Regions from separate parts of the Paenibacillus sp. FSL H8-0261 genome, predicted to be linked through region 3. Evidence: riboswitches for the same ligand, from Rfam matches in the RefSeq annotation. Region 3 holds a riboswitch; each other region holds the start of a gene.
What was found. A riboswitch is a leader RNA that binds a small molecule or an ion and turns the genes downstream of it on or off. The one in region 3 is predicted to bind cobalamin.

Region 1: it holds a riboswitch for cobalamin, as region 3 does, so the genes downstream of both, MHI27_RS04060 (S-layer homology domain-containing protein) here and metE (5-methyltetrahydropteroyltriglutamate--homocysteine S-methyltransferase) in region 3, are expected to answer to the same signal.
Region 2: it holds a riboswitch for cobalamin, as region 3 does, so the genes downstream of both, MHI27_RS02390 (anaerobic ribonucleoside triphosphate reductase) here and metE (5-methyltetrahydropteroyltriglutamate--homocysteine S-methyltransferase) in region 3, are expected to answer to the same signal.

The regions. Positions count from the first base shown of each region.
Region 1 is NZ_CP150297.1:925,742-933,707, forward strand. It holds gene MHI27_RS04045 (cellulase family glycosylhydrolase) at 1-816, opposite strand, end outside; gene MHI27_RS04050 (hypothetical protein) at 1,036-1,371, shown strand; gene MHI27_RS04055 (hypothetical protein) at 1,434-1,607, shown strand; cobalamin riboswitch at 1,699-1,900, shown strand; gene MHI27_RS04060 (S-layer homology domain-containing protein) at 2,065-6,987, shown strand; gene MHI27_RS04065 (DUF4430 domain-containing protein) at 7,061-7,966, shown strand, end outside.
Region 2 is NZ_CP150297.1:536,530-544,495, forward strand. It holds gene ssuE (NADPH-dependent FMN reductase) at 1-91, shown strand, start outside; gene MHI27_RS02375 (ribonucleotide-diphosphate reductase subunit beta) at 264-1,295, opposite strand; gene MHI27_RS02380 (ribonucleoside-diphosphate reductase subunit alpha) at 1,543-3,876, opposite strand; gene nrdG (anaerobic ribonucleoside-triphosphate reductase activating protein) at 3,932-4,447, opposite strand; gene MHI27_RS02390 (anaerobic ribonucleoside triphosphate reductase) at 4,444-6,429, opposite strand; cobalamin riboswitch at 6,646-6,881, opposite strand; gene MHI27_RS02395 (MTH1187 family thiamine-binding protein) at 7,256-7,564, shown strand; tRNA gene MHI27_RS02400 (tRNA-Thr) at 7,660-7,731, shown strand.
Region 3 is NZ_CP150297.1:5,079,521-5,087,486, forward strand. It holds gene msrA (peptide-methionine (S)-S-oxide reductase MsrA) at 1-507, shown strand, start outside; gene MHI27_RS22670 (DUF4349 domain-containing protein) at 680-1,810, opposite strand; gene MHI27_RS22675 (hypothetical protein) at 2,048-2,827, opposite strand; gene MHI27_RS22680 (DUF1540 domain-containing protein) at 3,196-3,348, shown strand; gene metE (5-methyltetrahydropteroyltriglutamate--homocysteine S-methyltransferase) at 3,487-5,787, opposite strand; cobalamin riboswitch at 5,941-6,147, opposite strand; gene MHI27_RS22690 (undecaprenyl-diphosphate phosphatase) at 6,405-7,265, opposite strand; gene MHI27_RS22695 (DedA family protein) at 7,315-7,938, opposite strand; gene MHI27_RS22700 (ABC transporter permease) at 7,956-7,966, opposite strand, start outside.

The DNA.
Region 1 (7,966 bases), 2.7 Mb from region 3:
ACCAGCGATATTCACACTGAACGGCCAGAAGCCATAGTAGTGAACGGTCGCGATTATGTTCGGATCTTTAAGAGCTGTAATCGTCTTGTAAAGCTGATCCATTCTAGGTTGCGTAGGAGAAGTCTCTAATGAAGGTAGAACTAGCGGACGGACATCATTCTTTCCACCGGAGTTCCGAACGATCTGATGGAAGGAAGTGTTGAGCTCTGTAAGCATTTGCTCCATCTTCGCTTCATCGGTGCTTCCGCCATCTGTGAAGCGGGGTTCATTGATGCTTTCGAACATCAGCTTATCGGATTTATCCTTGAAGCGGTCCGCAATTTGAGTCCATGCTGCATTATAACGCGCCAGTGTCTCATCATGCTTCTCTTCCATATGACTTACCCATAACCAGGAGTCGTGATGGACGTTAATCATTACATATAACTTGGCGTCCAGCGCCCAGCCTACAACTTCTTCGACACGGTCGAGGTAAGCTTTTTCAATAGTGTAGTTCGGTGCTTCGCCTATGTGTGAATCCCAAGTGATAGGAATACGGATACTTTTGTAGCCTTGTGCGGCGATTTTCTTAATCAGTTCTTGGGTCACACGCGGATTGCCCCAGGAGGTTTCATCCTCACCTGTAGCATCTAGAGTATTGCCAAGGTTCCATCCGGGCTGCATATCGTCTACATAGGATTGGATCTTACTCTTTGGTGCTGCCTTAGCTTGTTGCTCGTCCTTAGTAGCAGCGGCGGCAATGGATGAGAACAAAGAGAGCAGAAGAGCGGTGACAAGGGTCAATGATAAGAAGGATTTCTGGATTCGAGTAGTCATTGAATTCTCCTTTGTAAGATCATTTTTGAGGATGCTTAAACCTGACCTTCCTTAGTACTTTGGTGCTTAGATGAACACGTACACCTCCAATATTTTGTTGTAAACGCTTACCAAATACCCTAACATAGAACATTTGCTGTGAGTACCTTACTAATTTGTGGTAAATTCATATATGAATTAGTGATTTGAAGTGATTCCAAAGTTATGGAGGGCAATCCAGTGAGCAGATTTCATTACATAGGCTCGGCTACAGAGCTTCCGTTAGGAGAAAGAGGCAGTGTACTGTCAGCAAAGACATATAATGAAGTGAAAAATTCCCTGGAGTATAAGAAACAAAGAGAGGCTCTGCGCCTGCAAGGCATAATTCCTTTGGATGACATCGCAGATCTATCTCATTTAAGAGATGAGGACTGTCTTGTATATGACTCGGAAGAAGATGCAGCGGGAATTTTTATAGAGGAACTTGGGTATTGGAACGATGAGATTCGCAAGCATTTTCGGAGTCCGTATGTGTACCGGATTTCACCGAATTGGGGTGGCTTCTCTCTAAGCTAAAAGATACTCTACCGGGATCGTATAACGCCTCACTCAAGTGTTGTAAGGAGTTATTTAAGCTTATGACAGATTATGGGGTATCTGGTGCCGAGTTTGAGCTTTATACATGCTGGGCTGAGGAAGAAGGGCTCCCACGTAATAAAAAGTATGATCGAATCTTTGATTTGGTCTCTTTGTCACTGGAGGATGGTTTTGAGCTGAGAGAAAAAGAGTATATTGTGGTTAAAATGATTTGATATTCAATAGGATTATCGCTAACTACTCGTTATACAAAAAACAAATATTGCATGACAAAAGCATATATATTAGATATGATGAAGCATGGAAAAATTAATATTAGCAATAGGTGCCAATTATGAATGTTTCGGAAATACAATCATAGATTGGTTAAATGGAAAGCGGGTGTGAATCCCGCGCGGTCCCGCCGCTGTGAAAGAGGAGTCCTTGCAAGGTACCACTGGGAAACTGGGAAGGTAGCAAGGGTGATGATACTTGAGCCAGAATATCTGCCTGTTTCTGATACACCGTTAAACTCTACGAGCGATAGAGAGGTGTTTGATATAGTATATGCCTGCTATTGTTGCGGTTCACTATCTTAAACCTCTTGACGTTATGTTGAGTGGTTTTTTTGTAGTGCTATGAAAGTTTATTCTGTTTTTTAACATAGGAAGAGAAGGGAAGGGTTATGGAAACATGAAGAAAAATAAGTTTTTAGCTTGGTTACTTATTGTAGCAGTATTTATTACAACGTTCTCTACAAGCGTAATCCCGGCTCATGCGAATGAAGCAATTGCCGATAGTGCAGTTGTAACAACAGAGGTTGATCAAGCTCTAGTAGAGCAGATTAATGCGCTAGTACAAGAGCCAGATACAGAGAAGCCTACGATTTCAATAGAAGGTATACAAGATAAACAGGAAGTATCCAGTAAAGATGTAAGCTTCAAAGTAGTGGTTACAGACAATGTCTATAAAGACATTATTCCAGTAGTAAAGCTGAACCAAGTCGTTCTGTCAGCTACTAATGGTGAGTACAAAGCATCTCTAAACCCAGGTAGTAACGTAATCGCAGTAACAGCTATAGATGGCGCAGGAAACAAAGCAGATAATGTAACCTATCAGGTTACTTATAAAATCACTGCTAAAGAACAGTTAGATAAAAGCTTGGCCTACATCGTTAACACCGTAAAGAATCCTTCATTTGGAACAGGTAGCGGAGAATGGTCGATTCTTTCTCTAGCACGTGCGAACTACAAAGTACCTAACGGTTATTACAATCTCTATTACAACAATGTAGCTACGCGAATAGCAACGATAATTAAGGATGGAAAACTCGACGCTAGTAAAAGCACAGAGAATTCCAGAGCCATTCTAGGACTTACCTCTATCGGAAAAGATATCACGAATGTTGCAGGTCATGATCTAAGAAATGCACTCGCTGATTATCAATATATTCAGAAGCAAGGGAACAACGGTCCCATATTTGCTCTGATTGCACTAGATAGTCATAACTATGAGATTCCAGTATTATTCCCTGATCCTGATGAGAAGGGAGTTATATATCAAAGCACAAGAGAAAACCTGGTTCAGTACATCTTAGATAGAGAAGTTAAAAAAGGTGCAGCAGATGCCGGGGGCTGGGCTTTAGGTGTAACCAAAGCCGACGTCGATATGACCGGGATGGCGATGCAAGCACTTGCGCCTTATTACGCAAAGGATCCTAATGTAAAAGCTGCCGTGGATCGGGCGATTGCATGGTTATCGAGTGTACAAAATGCTCAAGGCGGATTTACAAGCTGGGGAAGCACAAGCAGTGAGAGCATTGCACAGGTTGTTGTTGCCTTAACTGGCGTAGGCGTAGATCCGCACAGTGACCCTAGGTTTATTAAAGAAGGAAATTCACTTATAGATGCTTTACTTAGCTTCTCTGGGCCGGATGGTGGATTCAAGCATATTCTCACCGGAAAAGTAGACGCTATGGCTACGGATCAAGGTACATATGCACTCGTATCCTATGATCGTCTGATCAATAATAGCAACCGTCTCTATGACATGAATGATGTTCCATTTGAACAACCTACTACCGTTGTAGCCAAACAACAATTAAATAAAAACCTTGCCTATATCCTAAACACTGTAAAAAATCCGTCTTTTGGAACAGGTAGCGGGGAATGGTCGATTCTTTCTCTAGCACGGGCCAACTTCGAGGTTCCAAGTGGCTATTACAATCTTTATTATAATAATGTAGCTGCTGAAGTAGCTAAGCTAATGAAGGATGGAAAACTGGACGCTTCTAAAAGCACAGAGCATTCAAGAGCGATTCTAGGACTTACCTCGATTGGAAAAGATATCACGAATGTTGCAGGGTATGATCTAAGAAATGCACTTGCAGATTTTCAATATGTTCAGAAGCAAGGGCTTAATGGTCCCATATTTGCGCTGATTGCCTTAGATAGTCATAACTATGATATTCCTGTAGTAGAAGGCGTTACAGATCAAACCACAAGAGAAAAACTGGTTCAGTATATTTTAGAAAAAGAAGCACCAACTGGTGGATGGGCGTTATTTGGTACTAAAGCCGATACCGATATCACTGGAATGACGATGCAAGCACTTGCGCCTTACTATGCAAAGGATTCTAATGTAAAAGCTGCTGTGGATCGCGCGATTGCATGGTTATCAAGCACACAGAATGATCAAGGTGGATTTACAAGCTGGGGAAGCACAAGCAGTGAGAGCATCGCGCAGGTCATTGTTGCTTTAACTGGCGTAGGCATAGATCCGCACAGTGACTTAAGGTTTGTTAAAAAGGGAAATTCACTGATTGATGCACTGCTTACCTTTGCTGATCCGGATGGTGGATTTAAGCATATTCTCACCGGAAGAGTAGATGGGATGGCTACGGACCAAGGTACGTATGCACTTGTGTCCTATGATCGTCTGATTAATCACAGTAACCGTCTCTTTGATATGAATGATGTGGTAATTGAACAACCACCTGTACAACCAGAGGGTCCGAAAGAATTTCCGTTACCTTCTGGTGATAAGCCGGAAGTTGTAATCAATGATGATGCTCATGATTATATCGTTCCGATCAGCACAGGAGATAGCAACAAGGAAATAACGGTAGTTATTCCTAAAAGTCAACAATCGAAGGTTAGTGTTAGTTTACCTAATAACAGCGATCTTCCTCAGATTGAGGCTACCAAAGGTGACGTATCTGTAGTCATTCCTAAGGGTGCAAAAGTTACAAGTGGAAATGCCGCAGCGATTGAACTAATGTCACCTTTAACAGGCACAGAAGCTGCACTAAAAGATAGTCTGAATCAGATTATTTCCCAGGATAAGAAGCTGGAGAGCATTATTCAAGCTTTTTCTATGGGTGGCAGCGCAAGAGTAGAATTCAGTCAATTTATCACATTAACCTTTAAGGACCTTAAAGGAAAAGATGTAGCTTATATTCAAAATGGTGCACCTCATGCGATTCAAAAATTTGCAAGTGACGCCTTAGGTTTGGCAAGCGGCAAGTCAGAGTATGCCTACGATAATGGAAATGATTTAATCGTAAAAACCAATCACTTCACTGATTACATTGCGTACACATCCAGTGTAGTTCAGACACCTGGTGGCGACGGTGGTAGTGGCAATGGTGGAGGAACCACTCCATCGAAACCATATGTAACCCTATCCGTGGATAAGCTTACAATTAAGAAGGGATATGTTGTTCCTTCTGTACAGGTAGAGCTACAATCTGGTGACACAGTGTGGTCTGTACTAGAGAGAGTGCTAGATAGCCGCGATATCGACTATAGATATTCTTGGAACAGTACATTTGGAAGTGTATATGTTGAATCCATAGCTGGTGATGGAGAATTTGACCATGGTAGCGGTAGTGGATGGATGTATAATGTGAATGGAAAATATCCTAATTATGGTGCATCTTCATATAACCTAAGTGCCGGGGATAGAATTCAGTGGCGTTATACTACGAATTTGGGTGTGGATCTAAATGCACCGATGCCAACTTTGAGCCCAACTCCAACCCCATCTGCTACACCAAAACCAAGTGGTACGCCAGCTCCAGGTGATATCGCTAAACCGGGTGACCCGACAGCGAGTCCATCTCCAACAGCGACTCCTAACGATATCAAGCAAGTGTATAAAGACGCCGATAAGATCTCATCCTGGGCGTTCTCAGCGATTGAAACAGCTACAGTAAAAGGGTACATCCAAGGTAACAATGGTCAGGTAAATCCGAAAGATCACATTACAAGAGCAGAATTTACTAAGATCCTAGTATCAGCATTGGAACTTGATATCAAGAGTGACAAAGGAATTACCTACAAGGATGTCGCTCTGGGAGATTGGTTCTATCCATATGTGAATGCTGCTCATAAAGCAGGGTTAATTACAGGCTTTAATAATGAATTTAAGCCAAATGATAAGATTACTCGCGAACAAATGGCAGCCATTATTGTCAGAGCATTATCAATCCCGGCTACGAAGCCTGGGACAGCTATTAAAGATATCAATACTGTGTCTGCGTGGGCAAAAGCAGATGTGGAAACCATTGTTGCCACCGGACTTATGTTAGGTGATAATAATCAGTTTAAGCCTAAAGAGCTTGTAACTAGAGAAATGGCTGCTGTTGTAGCTTCTAGAACCCATGATTATAAGAGTGGCGACAAAGCAGTTAGTCCATATATTCAGAACACAGCAGCCTTTTTGCAAAAAACAGTAACAAACCCGGTCATCTCCTCGGTTGGCGGGGATTGGACAGTGTTCGGGCTGGCACGTTCTGGTGTGAAGGTTCCAGATAGTTATTACGCTAAGTACTATGCGAATGTAGAAGCCACCCTTAAAGAAAAAGCTGGGAAGCTGCATAGCGTAAAATATACGGAATATGATAGAGTTATTTTGGCATTAACTTCAATCGGCAAAAATATTGATAAAGTGGCGGGTTATAACCTACTGGAACCGCTCGCGGATTTTGATACTGTAATCAAGCAAGGTATTAATGGTCCTGTGTTTGCTCTGATCGCACTGGACAGTAACCATTACGAAATTCCAGTGGTTAAGAATGTAAAGACACAAACGACAAGAGAGATGCTCATTGATTACATTTTAGGCAGAGAGATCAGTGGTGGCGGATGGGCACTAGGCAGTAATGCTACTGCGGCCGATCCGGATATTACGGGGATGGTTATTCAAGGCTTGACCCCTTATTACAAAACGAATGCCAAAGTAACGGCTGCTGTAGATCGAGGAATTGTTTGGTTATCCAAAACACAAACAGCAGACGGAGGTTATGCAAGCTGGGAATCTACGAACTCCGAGAGCATTGCTCAGGTTATCGTAGCTTTAACTGGACTTGGTATAGATCCGCATAAGGATTCCAGATTTATTAAAAATGGACGTTCAGCGGTAGATGCGTTGCTAGGCTTTGCTGCACCTGAAGGTGGTTTTTATCACGTGAAGCAGGGTGGAGTAGGTAACGGAGGCGCGAAACCAGGAGAAGTAGATCTTATGGCTACGGATCAAGCGATGTATGCACTGGTTGCTTATGATCGGTTCGTTAAGGGTCAGACGAGTCTTTATGACATGACAGACGTTAAATAGAACTTTATTTAAAGAGATAAGCAAGGGTAGCGTGTATACCCTTGCTTATTATTTAAGGTGGGGAACTTAAGAAATGAACAAGAAAAAATGGCTAACAGCGATACTAATTATTGGTGTATTGGCGATTGCCTTCTTTTGGGGCGGGAATTATCAAAAGAGCCCGAACAAGGTTGCGAGTAACAGTGTTGAGTCTCAAGTTGCAGAATCAGCCAATACGGCTTCCAATCAGAATGTTGATGTAGAGCCTACAACCTCAAGTGATGCCGAGACAACGGAGATAGCTCCTACAGCTACACCTGGTGAAACAGCTAAGCCTAAGCCCGTTGAAACGGTAAAACCAACTGAAGAGGTAACGCCAACCGAAACTGCGGCAACAGAGGTTGAAAAGCCGACAGCAACACCTAAATCGGATACACAGGCACAACCGACCGAAACACCGAAAGCGGCTAAAACGTCCGTGCCGGAAACGAAAGCGACGGCAAAACCAGTAACCAAACCGGATTCAAAAGTAGCGACAACAGAAACAAAGCAGGAACCGAAAAAGGATAAATTCCTTACCGATCCAGTGCCGAGCGGGAAACCTAAGCCCGTGGAATGGCAAGATGCAACGGTAGATAAGAAGAAGCAATTAACGGCTACTTTGTCCGTGTCGGCAGCAACGATTTTAGATAATATGGATATTTTCAATAAAGATAAGGTTGAAGTATTGCCGGCAGATGGTATCATTTATAAAACGCAGAAAGTAACCTTTTATGAAGGTGAGTCTGTGTTTGATGTTTTGCTAAGAGAGATGAAGAAGAATAAAATCCATATGGAATTCAGTATGACTCCGATCTATAACAGTAATTATATTGAAGGTATAAATAATCTTTATGAATTTGATGCTGGAGAGCTTAGTGGATGGATGTACAAAGTAAATGGCTGGTTCCCTAACTACGGCAGCAGTCGTTATGTTCTCAAGGATGGCGATGTCGTTGAA
Region 2 (7,966 bases), 2.3 Mb from region 3:
AGAGCTTGCTGAGGAGCTGAAGCTGCGTCTGAATGATGCGTTAGCTGAGCTTGCAGAAGAAACTACACATCGTGTGGAACGCAAGGCTTAAGACTAAGTAGCAAGCATTCTGTTTCGAATGGATTCATACCAACTATATAAGCGTCTCATTCATACCTGATCCAAGGGGTGAAGGGACGCTTTTTGCTATAGCAAAAAGGCCATCTCACTATGAAAGTAGAGAATGGCCTCTTTTTTTATATAGGGTTCGTTATAATCCGGTCTTACAAATCGTCGAATCCGTTATCGTCGCCAACCTTACCGTAGTTACGGGATTTAGCTTCGAAGAAGTCGGTTTTGGTGGCATTAAGCGCATCATCGGAGAAAGGTTTGATCCAAGGCATGCAGTTAACATCAACGCCTTGGTAGGCTTTTTCCATACCCATCAAAGTTAAGCGCTTGTTCGCTGTATATTTGATGTAGTCACTAAGCTCGTTAAGATCAATACCGCGGACATTAGTAAGGGTGTAGTAAGCCCAGTTGGTTTCAAGCTCTACCGCGCGGTCGATCGTACGATACACGTAATCCATGTTCTCTTTAGTGTTCAACTCAGGGAAATCTACAAGCAGCTGCTTAAATACTTCTGCGAAGAAATAGCAGTGCTGGTTCTCGTCACGTTGGATATAAGAGATCATTTGACTGGTCGCCATCATCTTCTGGTCACGGGCCAGATTGTAGAAGAAGGCGAAGGTGCTGTAGAAGAAAATTCCTTCCAAGATGAGATCCGCTACCAGCGCATGGAAAAAGGTCTGTCTCGTAGGGTTATCACGGAACTCTTGATAAATATCAGAGATAAACTGATTGCGTTCCAGCAGGACAGGGTCTTTTTTCCAATATTCAAAAATTTCTTTCTGCTCACTTTCCGACACGATTGAGGAAAGAACATAGGAATAGGATTGGTTATGCACCACTTCTTGTTGTCCGATAATGGCAGAGATAGCTTCTAGAGAAGAGTCAGTAAAATAACGCTTCACGTCGCTTACGAACATCGTCTGCATCGAGTCTAACACGGCGAGCAGGGAGATGTTGATCTTAAATACGCGTTGCTCCTCAGCATCGAGCATAGGAAATTGTTGCGCATCTTTGGACATTGGGATTTCATCGGCGATCCAGTGATTAAGCAGCAGCACCTTGTACAGCTTGTACATATGTGGCATGCGAATATCGTTCCAGTTCAGAATACCGGAGCACTCACCGTCGATGATGCGTGTGGATTGGTTGGGTGCTTCAGTGTTAAAAATCTTTTGTAGTTGCATTTATTTTCCCTCCATTTTTTTGCGCGGGTAATCTTTCTTTGGTGTCTTGTTCATAGAAAGGCGGTGATGGAGTAACGGAGAGGAAGTTTGGAGCTGTAGGAGCGTCAGCGACCGCCTTTGTCATCGGATGTCATCCGCTAATAGCGGTAAAGATCAAGACATCTGATGACAACAGCGGCCGGAAGCCCAAACATTCCTCGCAGTTACGAAATTCATCATCGTTTTTCTATTCAGGGCACTAAGATAATTAGCTAGCGCAAGAATCACACTCTTCTATTGTCAAAGCACGGCTACGCACATAATAAGTTGATTTCAATCCGCCCTTCCAGGCGTTCAGATGCAGCTCAAGGAACTCGGTAGCCTTGATGTCAGGACGAACATACAGGTTAAAGCTTTGGCCTTGATCGACGTGACGCTGACGAGCAGAAGCCATGCGGATCGACCAGTTTTGGTCAATTGTAAACGCAGTTTTATAGTACCAAATCGTCTTGTCGGACAGATCCGGTGCTGGGTTAGCGATCTTGTAAGTTGTTTTCTCTTCATAGGAAAGCAATTCATACAAAGGATCAATGCTGGCTGTGGAGCCGGCAATAATCGATGTGGAGCCATTCGGTGCAATCGCGAACATCCATGCGTTACGAACACCGTCTTTAGCCACTTCTTCTTGCAGCTCGCGCCATTGTTCAGTGGTTACATATTTACCTTCTTGTTCACCGCTAACGTAGCCACGTGAAGTAAAGTATGCACCTGTCTCCCAATCGGAACCGGCGAACTTCGGATAACGGCCTTTTTCACGGGCAAGCTCCATGCTCGAACGTACCAACAGGTAGTTGATGTGTTCATACAAATGGTTGTTATATTCTACGGCTTCATCAGATTCCCAACGAATGCCCTTGAGTGCCAATAGGTGATGCAAGCCGAATGTGCCGAGACCCACTGCGCGGTATTGGCTGTTCGTGTATTGTGCTTGCAGAACTTCAATATTATTAATGTCGATTACGTTGTCCAGCATACGTACTTGGATAGGTACAAGTCTTTCCAGCACACCAGCTGGAATCGCACGTGCCAAGTGAATCGAATTCAGGTTGCAGACTACGAAATCGCCAGGGATTTTGGAGATAACAATCCGGGTCTTGCCATCTTTGGTTACTAATTCTTCCTGTTCAATAACGGTAGCGGATTGATTCTGCATAATTTCTGTGCACAGGTTGGAAGAGAAGACCATACCTTGGTGACGGTTCGGGTTCGTCCGGTTAACCGTATCACGGTAGAACATATATGGAGTACCTGTTTCAAGCTGTGATTTCATAATCCGTTTCATGATGTCGATCGCAGGAACGGTAATACGGGACAATTCCAAATTGGCTGTAGCTTCAGCATATTTTTCACGGAAAGTGCCTTTACCAAGCTCTTCATCGTAGAAGTCTTCCAGACCAAGCGGACGACCGTTCTCATCCGTCCAGCCCATAACCTTCTTCACTTCATGTGGGCAGAAGAGGTTCCAGTGGCTGCGTGATTCAACGGCTTCCATGAACAAGTCCGGCAGGGTTACACCGTGGAATACGTCATGTGCACGCATACGCTCGTCACCATTATTTAGTTTAAGATCGAGGAAAGCGAGAATATCTTTATGGAATACATCAAGGTAGACAGCGACAGCACCTTTACGTGTTCCAAGTTGATCTACACTGACTGCTGTATTGTTCAATTGGCGAATCCAAGGAATTACGCCGGAGCTAGTGTTCTTATGGCCACGGATATCCGAACCCCGTGCCCGTACTTTACCAAGGTAGACGCCGATACCGCCACCCATTTTGCTAAGGCGCGCTACGTCTGTATTAGAGTCAAAGATACCCTCTAGGGAATCGTCTACCGTATCAATGAAGCAGCTGGATAGCTGTCCAGCGACCTTTTTGCCGGCATTGGACATTGTAGGGGTAGCAGCTGTCATGTAGATGTTGCTCATAGCCCAGTAAGCTTCTTTTACAAGCTCAAGACGTTTCTCAGGTGGTTCACGGTGCATCAGGTACATAGCAATAATCATGTAACGTTCTTGCGGAAGCTCCATTACACGGCCGTCAAAATCATGCGCCAAATAACGGTCGGATAGCGTAAGCAGACCGATATAGTCAAACAAAAGATCGCGTGTATAATCGATACACCCACCTAGTTCGATAATTTGTTCTTTGGTGTAATGACTTAGAAGCTCTTCACGATAGATTCCTTTTTTTACGAGATCCGTAATTAGCGGGTACAGCTCACCGTAAGGCTCTTCTGGATAAGCTTTATAGCGGCGATGAACGGCTGCTTTTTTATAAAGGGTAGTCAGAAGGGCACGGGCAGCTGCAAACTTCCAAGTAGGCTCTTCTTTCGTTACAAGCTCTAAAGCACTCATGGTGAAGGCATTGCTAATTTCTTCTCCGCTTACGGAGTCACGACGCAGTTTGGAAATTACTCCCCGCAGCAATGTTTCTTTATTTAGTTGATCAAGACCTTCTAAGATACGGTCGGCGTATACGGAAAGGCGCTTCTCATCAAAAGCCAGTTGGCGATTATCTGGTTTTACTACGAATTGTGGCATGGTTATTTCATCCCTTCTTATTTTGGGTTAATTTTGAATATCAAAAATTGATATATTATAGCGCAGTAGGCTGCCACAGAAAGACCTCCGAGCCGTTCGTACTGGCCGGAATGTCGATTATGCGTTGGTTAGAGCTTCCTCGGTAAGGAAGTGTAGTATCTTTCAATTCTTCTATAAAACGTCCATCTATTAATACCTGACACTGTGTAAGTAGATTCCACTCCGGCGAACCGGGAAGGGCGGTTAGTTCCTCATACGTATAACCACTGTAAATCCAGATGGGGAAGCCTGGGAGCACGGCGCGAAGCTCATGAATGAACCCAAGTACCTCTTCTGCCGAGAAAAAAGGATCGCCGCCTGCCAGTGTTAGACCATCCAGCAAAGGGTTAGCGGCGATTTCTGCAATGATTTCATGTTGACGTTCTAAGGTGAAGGCTTCTCCATATTTAAAGTTCCATGTCTCGGGATTAAAGCATCCCGGGCAACGATGACGGCAGCCGCTGATGAAGAGGACGGCCCGCATGCCCTCTCCCTCGTTAATCGACTCCGGATAGTATCCGCAAATATTCATAAATGCTTAACGCGATCCCGTACTTCGGCTTGTTTGGCGGCATTGAAGCGGGTCTGATAGTCGCCAGTTAAATAACCTGTAACTCTGCGCAAACGACGGATGTGCACGTCATTCTCATGTGCGTTGCAGGAAGGACAGTTTGTCCCAATTACACCTTCGTATCCGCAGCTGGAGCAGCGGTCAATCGGATGGTTAATGCTGAAGTAGCTGACCTGTTGTTCTAGTGCATATTTAATGATTTTGATAAAAGCAGATGGATTGCTGCGGGCATTGCCATTTAATTCGACATAAGAAATAGCCCCGGCATTGCAGTATTCATGGAAAGGAGCTTCCAAGCTGATCTTCTGAGCAGCACCTAGATCGTAGTATACAGGGATGTGGAAAGAGTTCGTATAATACTCACGGTCAGTTACGCCCGGAATAGAACCCAGTACCTTGCGATCAATCTTGGTGAATTTGCCGGACAGGCCCTCTGCTGGTGTTGCGAACAAGGTAATGTTGAGATTAAGTTCCTCACTTTTAAGGTCGCAATACTCCCGCATGTGACGCACGATAGCCACAGCCTTGGCATGGACTTCCATATCCTCGCCATGGTGTTTGCCGTACATGGCTTTCATGCATTCCGCCATACCGATGAAGCCAAGCGACAGACTACCATGCTTAAGTAGTTCGCCTACAGAGTCTTCAGGAGCGAGATTTTCGCCGCCTTCCCAGACGCCTTCTCGCATCATGAAATCGGATGCTTTAGCTTTTTGCGCGCTTTGGATGTGGAACCGATGAAGAAGTCCTTCCAGCGCAATATCCATATAGTGGTTTAGATCCTCATAGAAGCCAGCTTCATCTGCGACGGTACGTCGGCCTGTTACTGTGCCGTGTGCCAGACCGAGCCGAACCAGATTCAGTGTATTAAAGGAAAGGTTGCCCTTCCCGGAGCAATGATTACGCCCAAAACGGTCACCGAGCACTCGGGTGCGGCAGCCCATTGTAGCAAATTCCGTATCAGGATCACTTGGATCATAATACTGCAAGTTGAGCGGAGCGTCCAGATTAGCGAAGTTCGGATAAAGTCTGCGTGCAGAACATTCCGCCGCTTTTAGGAACAATTCATAGTTAGGATCACCTTGCTGTTGATTGACTCCTTGCTTGCATTTGAAGATTTGAATCGGGAACACAGGTGTTTCTCCGCTGCCAAGTCCGTTCATCGTTGCTGTTAGCAGGGAGCTGATCACAAGCTGACCTTCTGGTGAAGTACAAGTACCATAATTGATGCTGGTAAACGGAATTTGCCCACCGGATCGGCTGGACATGGTGTTGAGATTATGTACCATACTTTCAGCCGCTTGCAGGGTTTCGATTTCGGTTTCCTTTAGTGCAAAACGAAACGCTTTTGGATATAACTCCGCCAGATCGGTCCGACTCATTGTAATCTCGCCCAAAGAATCATTAGCTTGTCCCTCATCAAAATAATCCAGACCCTTGCGGAACAGCTTAGCGAAGGATTTGGTTACATAAGGTGCAAGATCATAGTCGAGCTTATTGGCGGATACGCCGCCATATTGAGCATTTTGCTGGGATTGAAAAATAATTGCTACCAGTGACATAGCTGTCATTATGGAGTTCGGAGGACGAACACTGCCGTTGCCGGTGTTGAAGCCTTCGCGGAGAAGCTTATCAAACGGGATAAAAATGCAGTTAGTCGTTCCGATTGCGTATTGATCCAGATCATGCACATAGACGACATTGTCATCAATGGCTTGCACTAGCTGCGGCGGCATCGTAAAGTTGCGGGCATACCATTTTGAATATTCACTGCCGAACTTGCTCATTTTACCGGAGAAACTCTCTCCGTTCAAATTGGCATTCTCGCGCAGCAAGTCCAAATCCCGGCTGTCGATAATATCGCGTCCTAAATCAATGAGCTCTTCTAAAAGAACTTCTCGTGCATTTGTTGTACCGTTAAATTGTCTCTCCAACAACGTCATTGTATAGCTCTCCTCTCAGTCTATCGTCTTATCATTAAGAAGTTCGACCGCATGAGCGGCCGTATATTCATTGTGATCTCATAAAAAAAGCATCCTCTAGCGAGGATGGCAGAAAATGCCCGATGCGTTATGTAAATATCCACACAGATATTTGTAGTGGCCTCTAAGAAGATGACCGCATGCGGACACCGTTCCTGTTCCTCGCAGGCACTCATAGTTGGTGTCGTCGAAACAGGCAGGTCTCCTGGCTTCCGTAGGACCTCTCAGCGCCTTCCCAAGGGGGCTCTTACCCCTCAGTGGCTTCTGCCAGGAGATCTGCCCATCTTAAGCTTCTAAAAGCTTGTAAGGGGCATCCGGTTACAGTGGCGGGACCGCAGCGGATTTTCACCGTACTTCCCTATTAAGCTCTGATTCCGATAAAGGATCAAAGCGCCTGTCTCCACTATATTTTGTTGTCGTTAGATAAAAATAACCCAAGATGTTGTGTTTGTAAACAGTTTTTTAGAAAACCCGCGCGGGGAGCGGGTTCTTCAAAAGTACTCCACAAATGATCCACAGGCTGTCCATAAGTAATCCACAATTGATCCACAGGCATATAAAAAATGATTCATAAATTGTCCGAAAAGATGCCACAAAGAGTCCATAAATGTAGTGCAGATGACCCTAGAATTCATGTTAAAAAAAATACTTGTGGCGAAAGTCATATTTCGGAGAATTTTGGGGAAAGAAGAAGGGGCATAATAAAGCTGAGATCATTTGTGGGAGAGCGGTGGAGTTGTTACAATAGAAGGACACACATACTTTAAAATTCCGAGGAGGTATTCTCATGCCTATTGCTGAAGTAACCGTTATTCCGATTGGAACAGGTAGTACGAGCCTTAGCAGCTATGTTGCGGATATGCAGCGAGTGCTGAAGACGGTAGAAGGGATTACTTATGAGCTTACATCCATGGGTACAATCATCGAAGGGCCTCTTCAGCGTATTTTTGCTGCAGTCGAAGCGCTGCACGAGTCTCCTTTTGCCGCAGGTGCAGAGCGTGTCTCTACCTCACTTAAAATAGACGACCGCCGCGATAAACCCTCCACTAGCCGTGGAAAGCTGGAGTCTGTGGAGCGTAAACTACAGGTGGAATAGCAGTTTGGGAGAGTAGGGAAATAGGGAGAAATAGGCTTGCGTTTCTGACTGAAAGTTGTATAATATTTTTTGTTTGACAGAAAAATCAGCCTTAAGCTGGTGTAGCTCAGGGGTAGAGCAACGCACTCGTAATGCGTAGGCCGGGGGTTCAATTCCCTTCACCAGCATATCTAAGAATTGCGCAATGGCACGGTTTCCGGGATTTCGGGACCGTGCCATTTGTCTTGAAATCACCTATCTTCTAACATTCGTCTAACCTTTACTCAAGTAAAATGGCGGAATGACCCAGTCTCTCTTGTGTGATATTTGGTGTACACCGAAGACGAGATTCGCCCCGAAGACTATACATCAATCATACGTGCAGGCAGGTTGCAGTGCTTACCTTTAGGTAAGTACGTGAAC
Region 3 (7,966 bases):
AATCCTGGCCACTACAAACGTTATCGTAAAGGTTCTGGCCGAGAGGATTTTATCGAAACCCACTGGACACATAAAGAGGACAAACAAAGTTTGAAAGAACGTTTAACCCCTCTTCAATATGAAGTCACTCAGAACAGTGCAACAGAATCTCCTTTCCGGAATGATTTTTGGGATCACCATGGAGATGGTATTTATGTAGACATCGTATCTGGCGAACCGTTATTCAGCTCGCAGGATAAATACGATTCCGGTTGCGGCTGGCCAAGCTTTACTCGTCCCATCCGGGACTACGCTGTGAAAGAAAAGACGGATCTCAGTCATTTGATGGTCCGCACTGAAGTGCGCAGCAAAGTAGCGGATTCCCATCTAGGCCATGTCTTTGACGATGGTCCCGGAGAAAACGGTTTACGCTACTGCATAAATTCGGCGGCGCTACGATTTGTACCGAAAGAGGATTTGGAGAAGGAAGGATACGGGGAGTATCGTATACTCTTCCAGCCTGCCTAAACATCAATCCTCAGCACATAAAAAAACGGTTGTCGTCCTTTTAGGATGACAACCGTTTTTTTCTCTTAAAATATAAGAAAGTATAATTTTCACGTTATACATTATTCATATATTTCTCGCTTAAACGCTTACCGTCTTTATGAAGACGCCGAGGGCGTTTATGCTTGCAGGGCTATTCTTTCTTTGAGTCCTCTGTTTCCTTATTAGACTTCGAATTATCCTCTGAAACTGCCTCCTTAGGCTCTGTTGCCGCAGGGATGATTTGCTCTCTGTTCAGCTCCTTATTTCGCTGACGAATTCTCTCGGTCTGCTGCTCCCGACGCTCGCGAATATTTTTACGGGAAACTAAAACAATAGCTAAAATTATAGCTGCTCCAATGAGTATCGGTAACGCTCCTGCAAGGATAACGACAATCCACTGAAACAATACAGATAACGCATTTAAGCTTCCTTTAAGAGCATCTGAAGCACGTTCCAGTAACGGCCCTTGCTCCTCCTTCTCCTTCACAGCAATGCTTTCATCCGTCTGATACACTCTCAATTCTACCGTAGAAAAGGATACATTCTGATTGATATAACGCATTCTACCTTTAATCTGCTCAATACTTTCTTGAATCGAACCAAGCTCGTTCGCGAAGGCGACCAGATCAGTGGATTTCGTCGCTTTTTTCATAAACTCTGTATATTGTGCTTCCATTAGCTGTTTTGCCTTCAAACGTGACTCCAGATCAACATACTCTTCTGAGACATCCTGACCTTGAATGCTGCGCTGTAGAGATTCGTGTTTTACTTGTTCTAATTTATTCAGAAAAGGTGAGAATCCGGAGGCAGGCACCTTAAGGATAAACGTCCCACCTTGCTCGTACTGCGACATATTTTCATTAAACTCAATAATATATCCATTGGCCATGGTTACTAAATTACGTATTTCAGTCTGTGCTTTTCCATAGTCTTCTACTTCCATGTTAAGATTCGCTTTATAGATCAGCTTCTTGTTCAAGCCCGCTACTACATCGCTACCAGTAAATCCTGCACTTGCTTGAACTGTATTTTCTGATGTGGAGCCCTTTACAGCCATATTCTCGCTGCCAGTTGCTTCTGCCTCAGGAGCTGCCGAAGTGCTTTGATCCGCTGTTGAGGCCATCGAGCTTTGCGATTGTACCTCTACTGCTGCGTCGTTACTCGTACTACCATTTTCTTTTGCCAAACTATCTGCCGCTGAATTTCTATCCGCTGAGCCACAACCCGCCAAGACTACCGTAAGAATTAATAAACATAAGTAATGCAGACCCCATTTGCGCATTCTCATTCCTCCAAAAATGTAATAGATACCGCTTGCACGGATCATAATATCGTTACGGAATGTCTTGTTCTAAGCAGATCTCTTCCGTCACTCTTTACTAAGACGTTCCAAAACTTGGAAGGTTGCACTGGAAAATGGAATTGTGTACAGTTTCTTATGAATTATGTTCTCTAAATAAAAAAAAGAGTCGCATTTCTGCAACTCTTTTAGTTTAAGCTGTTATTTTTCAAGCAAAAATCAACCTGGGTTAGAAGCGCTTTGTTTAATGGCATATACGCCATCTGGTAACGAACCGCTTAATAATCTCGCCATGTAAATATCAACATCATAACTAGTAGTGCCTACAAGAACTGAAGAACCCTGAACATTGGCATAGGTCTTCTCCGTAATCACACCAAATGAGTTATTCATAATCGGCGTGTATTCCATCCAAGCATAATTGTAAGGATTCACTGATGCAGTTGTCGTGTTACTGCCACCATAAGTATTAGACCATGATGAGCCACCAGTAATACCAGTACTTACAGCTGTTTGTTTTGCGGTTACACCAAAGCTTGTATTCGCGATATAGCCTTGAGATACTGAATAGCTAATGTTTAACAACGAATTTGCAGAAGCACTATTATATACAGGCTGAGAGATTCTTCTAGTCAAACCACTTCTAGTGACATATGAGACATAACCATTTTGTTGGTAGGAGTATATCGTTGTTTGATAAGCATCTCTAGGTGCAATTACAGAAGCGTCATCAAAGGAAGAGTCCGTTATGAACAGGGGTATACTTGGTATCAGCCCCTCTTTAGCAGCTTCTAAAGCTTGACCTTGTGCAAGAATTTCATTGTACTCCTCTACTGAAATTTCTGACAATCCCGTAGCTGAGGCTTTGTAGACTTTTATGATTTCTGATTCACTTATTTGAGGAGCTTGGTCATTATGTACACCTTCTGCACCTGCATAAATAGGTAAGCACAAGATGAGCATTAAGGCAAAAGGGAATAGTAATAACTTTTTCAACATCTTCATCCTCCAATATTTCAGATTAGGAGCGGCCGTTCCCTATCGAAAATATTACCATATAATTCTTGTAATAATATAGATATTTAGAATTATTTTCTATTTTTAGGTATGTAAGTAATAAGTATCTTTTGTGCTTTTTTATAATTATTTGTATAACTTTGTCACATTTCTGTTATCGAATAACTCATTTGCTTACACGCACTTTATTTGGTACAATTACCACGTCTAAACACGTAAAAAAATACCAAAAACCCTCTATTCATAATGAATGAGGGCAGAACACGGTTCTGTTCGGACAAGCTCCACCTTGTTGAACAGAGAAGTTTTTTAATAATGCTGTCTATTACTAAAAGGGGAGGTGAACCCTCATGGCAAAAGACGTAATTTGCGAAGTTAACTCCTGCACCCACTGGGCAGAAGAGAACAAATGCAGTGCTGATTCTATCTTTGTAGCTTTCCACAGCTCCCAAGAACCTACACGTGCAGAAGAAACAGATTGCAAGACTTTCGAAAGCAAATAAGGTGATGATTTGAAGGGACCCTCCACGGTTCCTTCTTTTCTTTTCTCATTCTATCAAGAATGAGAATTATTATCAAGTGGCTGAAATAAAAAGCCAGGGAGAAATTCCCCGGCTATGATTTATTGTATACTTCTTATGTTATTTGGAAGCACTAACTCCTGCATTTTCTCTTGCAATAGCGGCAGCCTTTACCATGTTACGAAGTGCATCTTCTGTCTCCTGCCAGCCACGTGTCTTAAGACCGCAATCCGGATTAATCCAGAACTGTTCAGGATCAAGCACCCGCAGCGCACGATCAATATTAGCTGTCATCTCTTCTACTGCAGGAACCCGTGGACTATGGATATCATATACACCAAGACCAATTCCTTTATCATACGCCTGCTCCTCAAAGCTAACGATCAGTTCCCCATGGCTACGTGAAGTCTCAATAGAGATAACATCCGCATCCATCGCTGAAATGGAGTCTATCATGTCATTAAATTCGCTATAGCACATGTGGGTATGAATTTGTGTCGTAGCCTTCACATGATTCGTCGCGATACGGAACGACTTCACCGCCCAATTCAAGTATGCCTCATGATCTTCAGCCTTCAAAGGAAGTCCTTCACGGATAGCCGGTTCATCTACTTGAATCATCTCTATGCCTGCATCCTCCAATGCTTTAACTTCATGACGGAGCGCTAAGGCAATTTGATTCGCTACTGCTTCCCGACTAAGATCATCACGTACGAAAGACCAATTGAGAATCGTAACAGGACCAGTCAACATACCTTTAACAGGAAGGGAAGTTAACGACTGAGCATAGACGCTTTCTTTTACAGTCATAGGCTGGATAAAAGCTATATCCGCATAAATAACTGGTGGCTTAACGCAGCGTGATCCGTAGGATTGAACCCAGCCATTACTAGTAAATAAGTAACCATCCAACTTCTCCCCGAAAAACTCCACCATATCGGTTCTTTCGAACTCACCGTGCACGAGTACATCCAGACCCAGCTTTTCTTGGAAAGTGATTGCATCTGCAATCTGCTCACGAACGAACCCGTCGTAACGCTCTTGATTCCATACGCCTTTACGCCATTTCAACCTTGCCTGGCGCACTTCTACGGTCTGTGGAAAGCTTCCGATTGTTGTCGTTGGCAGAAGTGGCAGCTGCCACTTCTCCTGCTGCACCTTCAGGCGCTCAGCAAAAGGTAGGTTACGTTGGTCTGGTAAATCTGTAAGTCCGAAAACTTGCTCAGCCACATCCTTACGACCGCGTTCAGGAAGTGCACGGAAGGCCGTAAGGGCTTCGCGACTGGCTGTCAACGCAGCAGCAGCTTCTGCTGTACCCTCTAAGGCTGCAGCAAGCAGGCCAAGCTCTCTAAGCTTCTCATCAGCAAAAGCTAAAGCAGCCTTGACGGTTGCCTTCAGCTTCACCTCACCCTGAACAGTAACCGGAACATGCAGCAAACTGCAAGAAGGCTGTAGAATAAGACGATCAAGCGGTACATGTACACTCAGCTTCTTGATCAGCTGCAGCTTAGCATCCAGATCCGAGCGCCAGATGTTGCGTCCGTCAATAATACCCGCTCCCAGCCACTTATCCTCAGGCCAGCCAAGACGTTCAATCGATGCCAGGTTCGTCCCTCCATCATGGACAAAATCGAGACCTAAACCTTGTACCGGAAGCTTGAACAGTGCCTCCAGCGGTTCAGCAGCTTCAAAGTAAGTCTGCAGAATAATATTTAATCCAGGCACGGATTCAGCAATTTCTGTGTAAATCGAGTGAAGTAAGGATAATTCTGATTCATTAATTCCTGTAACAATCGCTGGTTCATCAATTTGTACCCAGCTTACTCCTTCTTGCTTCAGTTCCTGCAACAGCTGAACGTAAACCGGAAGAAACCGAGCAGCAATCTTCGCAATATCCGCAGATGCAAATCCTTTTGACAACTTAAGGAATGTATAAAGGCCTAAAACCACAGGTTTACCCTCAATTCCCGCTTGGGACTTGGCAAAACGATAAGCTGCCAGTGGTTTATTCTCGGTCAGACGCGGCGTTTGTGCACCGATCTCTGGAACGATGTAATGATAGTTCGTATTGAACCATTTAGTCATCTCGCAAGCGGTAGCCTCAGCATTTCCTCTAGCCATCGCAAAATAAAGATCAAGCCCAATGTCGCCACCATCATACGCATAACGTGGAGGTACGATCCCGAACATTACAGCTGTATCTAGCACATGATCGTAGAACGTAAAATCATTTACCGGAATTAAATCAATGCCTGCCTCCTGCTGAGTCTTCAAATGCTGAAGCTGAATTCCTGTCATTTCAGTACGGAACGCTTCCTCATTTATTTTTCCCGCCCAGAAGGCTTCCAACGTTTTCTTCCACTCGCGGTTTTTTCCGATTCTTGGATAGCCAAGATTGCTTACTTTTACTTTGTTCGTCACTTTGCAGCTCCCCTTCTCCATCTTCTTATTTTGGACTCGATATCACTTGCATTCCTATAAAAAAGAGCGCCCTTCCCTAAAAAAGTCAAAGGGAAAGACGCCCATAATATACCTATGGTTAACGTCTAACACCTTCCTATCCTCCGTAGGTGAAGCAGTGCTGTTGAAACAGGCAGGTCTCCTGGCTAGCGGTGTCAACATCCTTAGCAGTCTTCCCAGCAGTAGTAAATTGCCAGTGACATATGTTGCTATGGACTCTTCCGTTACAGTGGCGGGACCGCATCGGCTTCAAACCGAATTTCCCTATTAAGCCTACCGAATTACTAATTTCCGGCAAGCACCTGTCTCCGATATTGTCAAGCTAAAACGCTTCGGTGTCCTTATACGGACGGTAGGCGTTTATGCGAGAATTATAAGAAAGTATTTCGTGATACTTATACTTTCTTATCATCCATAAGCTAAAACGCCTTCAGCGTCCTTTTAAGGACGGTAAGCGTTTATGCGAGAATTATAAGGATAAAGTGAGTGTCTTAAATCTGATGTCATCATACGTGAAAGCCCCCGTCATCTGCAATAGATTACGGGGGCTTTTGTTATATCGATTCCTTATAACGGATTTAGAAAAACACGAAATATACTACTGCAGCAAGTACTATGCGATATATAGCAAATGGTAAAAGCTTAATCCGGTTGATCAATTTCAAGAAGAAACGCATCGATAATAGTGCAAATACAAAGGCACTGATAAAGCCTGCAATGAAGAACGGCAGGGCATCGATGGTGAAATATTGCCAGTTCTTCATCAGTGAGAGTAAACTGGCGCCTGCCATGATTGGAACAGCCATAATAAACGTGAAATCAGCAGCAGCGCGATGACTCATACCCAGAAGAACACCACCAGAAATCGTCGACCCGGAACGAGAAAATCCCGGCCACAAGGAGAAGCACTGGACCAGACCAACACCTAGCGCCTGCTTATATGTAATCTGATCGACACTCTCCGTTTGAATCTTCTTTGGTCCGAATAGATCCGCAATAATCATTAATACAGCACCGACTACTAGACCGATTAACACGGTGGATGTAGAGAATAAATGCTCGTCAATATAATCATTAAACAGAACCCCCAGCACGCCTGCTGGCACTAAACCTACAAGCACCTGTGTAAGCTTCAGGTGGCCGCCTTTTTCAAGCTGTGGTTGTTGCTCGGTTACAGGATCCAACTGCTTGCGGCTGAAGCGCTTTAAGCCCAGCAATTCAATGAACCTATTTCTAAAAATAACTACAACTGCTAATATTGACCCCAGCTGTATAACCACTTTGAACGTATTGGCCGTATATTGCCCAAATAACTCTGTCGATTTTAACCACATATCATCAACAATAATCATATGACCTGTGGAGGATACCGGAGCAAATTCAGTCAATCCTTCAACAATTCCCAAAATAATAGCTTTAATAATCGTTAATAGCTCCATTTGTTCTCCTCCTTTTAATCATAACTTTTATCTATAAGTCCTTCTCGGCTCAACCTTCGGTGTTCATTTTCCGGCTGCGCTTGCGGAAGAACAAATACCCAAGGATCACTACTCCACCTGCAAGAAGCACGTACACTACGTTGGAGTACATATCCATATACATGGCGATGTCTTCCCAGGACTCACCCAATGCCGCACCAATAAGCACCAGCAATAGATTCCATCCCAGCGTACCAATCGTTGTGAAGATCATAAACACTCCAAATTTCATGCCCGACATCCCTGCAGGGATCGAAATCAAACTACGCACTAGTGGAACCATCCGACAAAATAATACGGTCCAATAGCCGTATTTGTCAAACCAAGCGTCAGCCTTGTGGATGTCCTTTTTGCTAATCCGGAGTAGGCCGCCCCAGCGTTCAACGATCTTTTCCAAGCGATTTACATCCAACAAACGACCGATATAATAGAGAATTACTGCACCCAGCAGTGAGCCAAGCGTAGCAGCAATAATTACACCAGGAATGGTCAAATTCGTTGTGGTTGTCATGAATCCGCCAAAAGGAAGGATCACTTCGGAAGGAATCGGTGGAAATATATTTTCAAAAGCGAGCATAAGGAAAATACCAAAGTAACCAAACTGCTCCATAAAATCTGTAATCCATGCTTGCATTTCGTAACCCCCATTATTCAGATCAAGT